2 regions of the Variovorax sp. PBS-H4 genome follow, and region 2 is predicted to be linked to the other one. Evidence: predicted binding sites of a transcription regulator. Region 2 holds the regulator's gene; the other holds the start of a gene.
What was found. Region 2 encodes HrcA, which represses chaperone genes, less so after heat shock. Its sites were predicted from a motif close to TTAGCACTCNNNNNNNNNGAGTGCTAA; they were not measured.
Positions count from the first base shown of each region.

Region 1: the regulator HrcA is predicted to act here: its motif matches at 2,543-2,569, upstream of groES (co-chaperone GroES).

Region 1 covers NZ_LR594675.1:1,356,951-1,361,312, forward strand. The annotation lists gene E5CHR_RS06365 (DUF805 domain-containing protein) at 68-406, shown strand; gene groL (chaperonin GroEL) at 485-2,137, opposite strand; gene groES (co-chaperone GroES) at 2,170-2,460, opposite strand; gene E5CHR_RS06380 (hypothetical protein) at 2,703-4,362, opposite strand, start outside.
Region 2 covers NZ_LR594675.1:5,330,226-5,334,587, reverse strand. The annotation lists gene recN (DNA repair protein RecN) at 1-1,264, opposite strand, end outside; gene E5CHR_RS25445 (NAD kinase) at 1,268-2,164, opposite strand; gene hrcA (heat-inducible transcriptional repressor HrcA) at 2,193-3,197, shown strand; tRNA gene E5CHR_RS25435 (tRNA-Ile) at 3,234-3,310, shown strand; partial or broken gene E5CHR_RS25430 (NAD(P)-dependent oxidoreductase) at 3,530-4,362, shown strand, end outside.

The sequences.
Region 1 (4,362 bases), 4.0 Mb from region 2:
CCGGCGAACCGCCCTTTATGATGGCCGCGGGAGTTTTCCCGTGGGAACTATCAAGAGGAGCTGTTCGATGAATTTTCAAGAAGCCGTCAAGACCTGCTTCAGCAAATACGTGGACTTCAGCGGACGCGCTTCGCGGTCCGAGTACTGGTGGTTCGTCCTTGCCTACGTGATCATCGCGATCGTCGCCGGCTTCATCCACCAGGTGGTCTATGGCGTCGTGGTCCTGGCCTTCCTGCTGCCGATGCTGGCGGCCGGCGCGCGCCGCCTGCACGACATCGGCAAGAGCGGCTGGTGGCTGCTGCTGGGGTTGATTCCGCTGGTGAACCTGGTGCTCCTGTACTTCGCCGTGCAGCCGAGCGCGCCCGAGAGCAATGAATACGGTGCGCCGCCTCTCGCCGTCGCCTGAGCCTTCAGCGCCCCGAACTAAAAAACCCCCGCGGCTCGCGCCGCGGGGGTTTTTCGTTGGCTGAAGCGCGGGGCTGTCTTACATGCCCATGCCGCCCATGCCACCCATGCCGCCCATATCGGGCATGCCGCCGCCGGCAGGTGCGTCGTCCTTCGGCGCTTCGGCGATCATGGCTTCGGTCGTCAGCAGCAGGGCAGAGACGGAAGCGGCGTTCTGAAGCGCGGTACGGGTCACCTTGGTCGGGTCCAGGATGCCCATCTCGAGCATGTCGCCGTAGGTGTCGTTCTGCGCATTGAAGCCGTAGTTGCCCTTGCCGGCCAGCACCGAATTCACCACCACGCTGGCTTCGCCGCCGGCATTGAACACGATCTCGCGCAGCGGCGCTTCGATGGCCTTGAGCACCAGGCGGATACCGGCGTCTTGATCAGCGTTGTCGCCCTTGAGCTTGTCGCCCACGGCCTGCTTGGCGCGCAGCAGCGCCACGCCGCCGCCAGCCACGACGCCTTCTTCCACTGCAGCGCGGGTGGCGTGCAGGGCGTCTTCGACGCGGGCCTTCTTTTCCTTCATCTCGACTTCGGTGGCAGCGCCCACCTTGATCACCGCCACACCGCCGGCCAGCTTGGCCACGCGCTCTTGCAGCTTCTCGCGGTCGTAGTCGCTGGTGGCTTCCTCGATCTGCACGCGGATCTGCTTCACGCGGGCTTCGATGTCGGCACCGGCGCCTGCACCGTCGATGATGATGGTGTTTTCCTTGCCCACTTCGATGCGCTTGGCCTGGCCGAGGTCAGCCAGCGTCACCTTCTCGAGCGTCAGGCCCACTTCTTCGGCGATGACCTTGCCGCCCGTCAGGATGGCGATGTCTTCCAGCATGGCCTTGCGGCGGTCGCCGAAGCCAGGCGCCTTGACGGCCACGACCTTCAGGATGCCGCGGATGGTGTTCACCACCAGCGTCGCGAGGGCTTCGCCTTCAACTTCCTCGGCAATGATCAGCAACGGACGGCCAGCCTTGGCGACTTGCTCCAGCGTCGGCAGCAGGTCGCGGATGTTGCTGATCTTCTTGTCGAACAGCAGCACGAACGGGTTCTCGAGGATCGCGCTTTGCTTGTCGGGGTTGTTGATGAAGTAGGGCGACAGGTAGCCGCGGTCGAACTGCATGCCTTCGACGACTTCCAGCTCGCTGTCCAGCGACTTGCCGTCCTCGACGGTGATCACGCCTTCCTTGCCGACCTTGTCCATCGCGTCCGCGATGATCTTGCCGATGGTCTCGTCGCTGTTGGCCGAGATCGAGCCGACCTGGGCGATTTCCTTCGAGGTGGTGGTGGCCTTCGATGCCTTCTTGAGCTCTTCGACGAGAGCGGTGACCGCCTTGTCGATGCCGCGCTTCAGATCCATCGGGTTCATGCCCGCGGCCACGTACTTGAAGCCTTCGCGCACGATGGCCTGGGCCAGCACGGTCGCGGTGGTGGTGCCGTCACCGGCGTTGTCCGAGGTCTTGGAGGCCACTTCCTTCACGAGCATCGCGCCCATGTTCTGGAGTTTGTCCTTGAGCTCGATTTCCTTGGCGACCGACACACCGTCCTTGGTCACGGTGGGAGCGCCGAAGGAGCGCTCGAGCACCACGTTGCGACCCTTGGGGCCCAGGGTCACCTTGACCGCGTTGGCCAGGATATTCACGCCTTCGACCATGCGTGCGCGGGCTTCGCCGCCGAAGACTACGTCTTTTGCTGCCATGAGTTTTCTCCGAATTCAGAAAAAGGGTTGACTTACTTCTCGACGACCGCGAACAGGTCGTCTTCCTTCATGACCAGCAGCTCGTCGCCCTCGACCTTGACGGTCTGGCCGCTGTACTTGCCGAACAGCACGCGGTCGCCCACCTTGATGTTCAGGGCGATCAAATCGCCCTTGTCGTTCTGCTTGCCAGGTCCCACAGCCAGGACTTCGCCCTGGTCGGGCTTCTCGGCGGCGTTGTCGGGGATCACGATGCCCGAGGCGGTCTTGGTTTCGCTTTCAATGCGCTTGACGATCACGCGATCGTTCAAAGGACGAAGTTTCATTGCATCTCCTGGATAAGAAAACGGGTTCGGTTTTTAGGTGGCGGCTGGGGGCCGTCTGCCTGGCCACTGGAAGCGGGTGTTGTTAGCACTCCTCTTCAGCGAGTGCTAATGATAAGCGCAAATCTGAGGCTTTCAAGGTCACTGTGTGCATTCCGGTCCGGCGCGAGGCGGACCGTGCAGCGGTCGATGCGCCTGCGCTACCGGGACTGCGGCCAGGCGCGCCCCGGGGCGAGCGGCACGCGCTATCGACCCACGGTGCCATCAAAGGCGGGCGAGGCCGTCATCCCGGAGGTCTTGACGCGCATCCAGGCACTGTCGGGCGGCAGTGTCGGGACCGCGAGCCGCTTGTCGTAAGCGGGGACGTTGCCGAGGTAGTCGAGCGTGAACAACGTGCCGTAGGAAGCGGTGTCGCCGCCAAAGGCATTCGTGAAGCCCAGCGCGTCGGTATGGAACGGCAGGAAAGTCGTCGTCTCCTTCGTCTCGGAGATGGAAGTGGTCTTCACTTTCAGGAGGTCTTGTCCCACCACGGCAGGGCTGAGCTTGAACAGGCGGCCGATGGCGTCGATGGAGCCGTGCAGCGACAGCGAATTGCCGTCGAAGCCGAAGCCGGTGTACGGCAGCGTTCCGCTGCCGCTCCAGGTCCTGGTGAACAGGCCGGACGAGTTGGTGCCCGAGGACTTGTAGCTCGCTTTCGTGTCCGACGCCGGTACGAACAGGCGCACGCTCCGGCCCAGGCTGCCATCGACCTCGGTGCGCAGCTCGTGCGCATCGCCGCGCACGTGCAGGTCGAGGTTGAGGACGCTGGTCAGCAAGCCGGTGCTGCCCGGGATCGGAAGCGTCTCGAAGGTGTACTCGACCGAACCCCGCCACGACGTGAGCACGCGCCGGTTGCTGGTGCGGTCACGGGCAGTCACCACCACGTCGCCCATCGACCCCGGCGGGTCGTTGTCCGCCGTCGGCAGGTTGACCTCGATGCGATCATCGCTCCAGGCGCTGACCTGGACGGGCGTGCCGCCCACCGTCACCGTTCCCGTTTTGGTGCCGAAGTTTCCATGGACAACCATGATGTCCTTCCAGCGCGTCTCCAGGTCCGTGATCACCGGATTGGTCAGGTCGAAGCCGTTCCCGAAGCGCTTGACGAAAGCCGGAGCCTGTCCTTTGCCTTCGGCGTCGGGCGTGACGAGCAAGTTGTTCGTGTAGACGTAGCCATCCTGCTCGAAGCCCCGCTTGCCGAGGTAGTCCCAGACCGCCTCCATGTCGAACGCCCGGTTGGCCGGGTCCTTGGCGTCGAACTTGTTGGCGGCGGTCAGGCGGTCGAACATGATCTTCATGGCCACGTGGCCGATGTCGTTGGAAGAGCCATCCCACGCGATGATCGTGCCGGCGCCAGCGTCGGTGAGCCCTTGCCGGAACCCTGCGGCGTCCGGTGTTCCGCTCTCGCACGAAACCATCACCACCAGGGAATTTTCCGAGAACTTGAGACGGTTGCGCACGAACGCCTCGGTGATGCCGTAGCGCGGACGCTGTTGGCCGAGCAGCATCTCCTTGAGCCGTGCCCGATTGCGGTGGTAGATGATTTCGCCGCTGTCGAGCTCGGCCTTGTACCTTGCATCGAGTTCGTCGGTGGTCAGCGTCTCGGTGATCACGCCGAACTGGCGCACCCCGGTCGGCCCGATCAGGGCCGAGTGCGCCGTCAGGTGCAGGATGCCCATCTTTGTCGTCGACAGCGACATCAGCGTATCGATCGTCAGGTCCTTCTGCGGCGCGATCGTCCATCCGCGATCCTTGAGCATTTCCGCGATCCTGGCCTGGGCGGCCTTTGCGTAGGCGAAGTTGCCCTGGTCGTCGGCGGAAAGGAACACTGCGATGCCGCTGGCGGGCACTTCCGGCTTGCCGTTGCCC
Region 2 (4,362 bases):
CGCGTGGCGTGCTGCCTGGGTGACCTGCAACCAGGAAGGCCACGTCCTCCAGCCCATGGCGGGCGGGCTCGGCCAGCGTCTCCAGCGAGACCTCGAAGCGCCCGCCCAGCATGCCGAGGCCCTGCATGGCCTGGGTCACGGCCTGTGCCAGCCGCGGGGCCGCCTGCTTGCGTGCCTTGCTCAGCGTTTTGGCGGCCTTCCGGTAGGCCTGTTGCGCCGCAGTCTCGGAGCGCTCCAGCGTTTCCAGGTCACTTTGGGCATCCAGGGCCTGCAGATCGGCCTGCCAGCTCGCGAGCAGCGAGGGCAGCTCGGCCGGCGTGCGCTTGTAGCGGCGGGCGAGCGACATCCACAGGCCCATCCGCTCGTCGAGTTCGGCAAGCCGCTGCGGGTCCGTGTCGGCCTGGCGCAGATAGCCGTGCAGGGAATGCGCGGCATCGGAGGCCTGGGCCACGCTCGAGGCCAGCACTTCGCCCAATTCCTTGAAGGCCGGCTCGATGTGCTCGCAGTTCTGCAGCAGTGTGGCGGCCCGGCTCAGCGCTGCCAGCGCACCGCTCTCGTCGTCTTCGAGAGCCCCGCAGGCGCCCTCGGCGGCGTCGATGAGCGCCTGCGCGTTGGAGATGCGGGTGTGGCTCGCCGAGAGCTCTTCCCATTCGTCGGCACCGGGGGCCAGCTTCATGACCTCTCCCACCTGCCATTGGAGGCGTTCGCGCTCGCGCTGCAGCGAATCCTGGGCCGAGCGCGCCTTGTCCAACGCTGCGATGGCCTGGCGCCACCCTTGCCAGGCCTGCGCTACGGCCGCAACAGCATCTTCGGCGCCAGCATAGGCGTCGAGCAGCCGGCGCACCGCCTCGGGACGCGTCAGGCTTTGCCAGGCGTGCTGGCCGTGGATGTCGAGCAGGCGGTCGCCAAGCTCGCGCAGCTGCGTCGCGGTTGCCGGGCTGCCGTTGATCCAGCCGCGGCTGCGGCCTTGGAGATCGACCGTCCGACGCAGCAGCAGTGCATCGCCGGCTTCGAAACCGCCTTCGTCGAGCCAGGCGGCGAGCGCAGGCTCGGCATCGAACTCGGCGCTGACGTCGAGGCGCTCCGCGCCTTCGCGCACCGCGCCGGCATCCGCCCGATTGCCAAGTGCCAATTGCAGCGCGTCGATCAGGATCGACTTGCCGGCGCCGGTCTCGCCTGTCAGCACCGTGAAACCGCCGGTCAGATCGAGTTCGAGGGCGCGCACGATCACGAAGTCGCGCAAGGCAATGCGTCGCAGTGCCATGGATCAGGAACCTCCTTCGTTCCAGTGCAGTTTCTTGCGCAGCGTATCGAAATAGCTCCAACCCCGAGGGTGCAGGAAGCGCACGCGGTACTCCGACCGGCGCACCACGATCTGGTCGCCGATGGCCATGGTCGCCAGCGACTGCATGTCGAAATTGGCGCTCGCGTCGCGGCCGCCGACGAGCTCGATCGACACTTCGTCCGCGTCGGGCAGCAGGATCGGGCGGTTGGAGAGCGAGTGCGGTGCGATCGGCACCATCACCCATCCCGGCACAGCCGGATGCAGCAGCGGACCGCCGGCAGACAGCGCGTACGCGGTGGAGCCCGTGGGCGACGCGATGATGATGCCGTCGGCGCGATGGTTGGCGACGAAGTGATGGCCGACCGAAACCCGCAGTTCCACCATGCCCGACGTGGCGCCGCGGTTGACCACCACGTCGTTCATGGCAAGCGCCTTGAACACCGAGACGCCTTTGCGCACCACGGTCGCCTGCATGAGGCTTCGGTGGTCTTCCTCGTAGTCGCCGGCCAGCATCGGGATCAGCGTGGTCTGGTAGTCGTTCAGCGCGATGTCGGTGATGAAGCCCAGCCGACCACGGTTGATGCCGATCAGCGGCAGGCCGTAACATGCAAGTTGGCGCCCGATGCCGAGCATCGTGCCGTCGCCGCCCACCACCAGGCCCAGATCGCACTGCCGGCCGATCTCCTCGACCGACAGGTCGGCGTAACGCGTGGTATGCGCATCGCCCTCGTCCCGCTGCTCGACGAACACCTCGCAACCCTGCGATTCGAGAAAGGCCCCGATGCCTTCCATGATCTCGTCCAGCGCACCGGCCGGCGGCCGTGCGCCGGATGCCTGGTACTTGCCGATCAATGCGACGCGCCGGAAGCTGGATGTCATCGGTAAATTACAACACTAAAATCTTTCAATGCTGGACGAACGCGCCAAGTTGCTGCTCAAGACACTGGTCGAGCGGTACATCGCCGAAGGGCAACCGGTGGGCTCCCGTACGCTCTCGCGGGCTTCGGGGCTCGAGCTCTCGCCTGCAACCATTCGCAATGTCATGTCGGACCTGGAAGGGCTGGGGCTCATCGTCAGCCCCCACACCTCGGCTGGCCGCATTCCGACGGCGCGGGGCTATCGCCTGTTCGTCGACACCATGCTGACTGCGCAGCGCGAGCAGTTCGCGGCGCCCAGCCTGCCGCCGGACCAGCCGCAGAAGGTGATCGCCAACGCGGCCCATTTGCTCTCGAACCTGTCGCAGTTCGTCGGTGTGGTGATGGCACCGCGGCGCGCCTCGGTGTTCCGGCAGATCGAATTCCTGCGGCTGTCCGATCGCCGCCTCCTGGTGATCATCGTCTCCCCCGATGGCGACGTACAGAACCGCGTGATTTTTCCTGAGGTCGACTATTCGCAGTCGCAGCTGGTCGAAGCCTCGAACTACATCAATGCGCACTTCGCCGGCCTGTCGATCGAACAGGTGCGCGACCGGCTGCAGTCCGAAATGGAGCAGTTGCGCGGCGAGATTGCCGCGCTGATGCAGGCGGCCGTGCAGGTCAGTTCAGAGGTGCTGACCGAAGCCCAGGACGAAGTCGTGATCGCGGGCGAGCGCAACCTGCTTTCGGTCACCGATTTCTCCAGCGACATGAGCCACCTGCGCCGAGCCTTCGAGCTGTTCGAGCAGAAGGCGCAGCTGCTTCGCCTGCTCGACGTCTCGAGCAAGGCGGAGGGCGTTCGGATCTTCATCGGCGGGGAAAGCCAGGTCGTGCCCTTCGAGGATCTCTCGATCGTCAGCGCGAACTACGAGGTCGATGGCGAGGTGGTGGGAACACTGGGCGTCATCGGGCCGACGCGCATGCCCTATGAACGCATGATCCAGATCGTCGACATCACGTCGAAGCTGGTCACCAATGCGCTGAGCCACCGCAAATAGGGCAGGGCGAGCCTCCCACTAGAATCCCTGCTGCGTGGGCCGTTAGCTCAGTTGGTTAGAGCAGCGGACTCATAATCCGTTGGTCCCTGGTTCAAGCCCAGGACGGCCTACCACTGCAATGAGAAAGCCTGCCATCTGTCCGGGAGCAGGCTTTTTTCGTTCGCCGGCCGAGCCTCCCTGGCCTCGCGGGCAAACTGAACCTGGCGATGCAGGTTCTTTAATCGACGCAGACAATTCGGGGGCCGATCCCGCTGAACGTCATCCAGCCAGGGGTCGATCCGCAGTAGCTCGAGCGGTTCATGACGGGCCGCCGCTGAGCAACGCAACAACGCACGAAGGAACGAGCAATGGCAAAAAGCGTCGGCATGGTGGGCATCGGCATGATGGGCCACGGAATCGCGAGCAACCTCCTCAAGCATGGGCACGAACTACGAGTGCTGGACCATCCTGGCAACCAGCCGGTGGACGACCTCAGGGCAAAGGGCCTGCTCGTGCTCGCCAGCGCCAGCGAGGTCGCTGCCGCGTCGGACGTCGTGATTTTGGTGTTGACGGGATCGCCGCAGGTCGAGGCCGTGCTCACGGGGGAAGACGGCGTCCTGCAGGGACTCCGGCCGGGGGCCGTGGTGATCGACTGCTCCACGGCCATTCCGTCGTCCACGGTGCGTATGGCGCAGGCGGTGCAGGCTGCAGGCGGCCGCTTCCTCGATTCACCGATGACGCGCACGCCGAAAGAGGCCGCGGAAGGGCGCCTGAACCTGCTGGTCGGCGGCGACGTCGCCCTGCTCGACGAGGTCCTCCCGCTCCTGCGTTGCTTCGCCGAGAACATCACGCACATAGGGCCCGTGGGTGCGGGACACAGCATGAAGCTTCTGCACAACTATGTGTCGCTCGGCATGGTGACGCTGCTGTCGGAAGCCGCCGCGTGCGCCAAGACGAACGGCGTCGGAGCCGAAGCGTTCGTGGAAGTGCTGGCGAAGGGCGGCGGCGGTGGCATCGCGCTGGAGCGGCTCAAGCCGTTCCTGCTTGCTGAAGATACGTCGGGGCTGAGGTTTTCGATCGCCAATGCACGCAAGGACCTGGATTACTACAACACCATGGCCAAGGACGCGGGCGCCTACAAGACAGTCGCCGCCGCCGTGCTGTCCGCGTTGGAAACCGGTTTGGC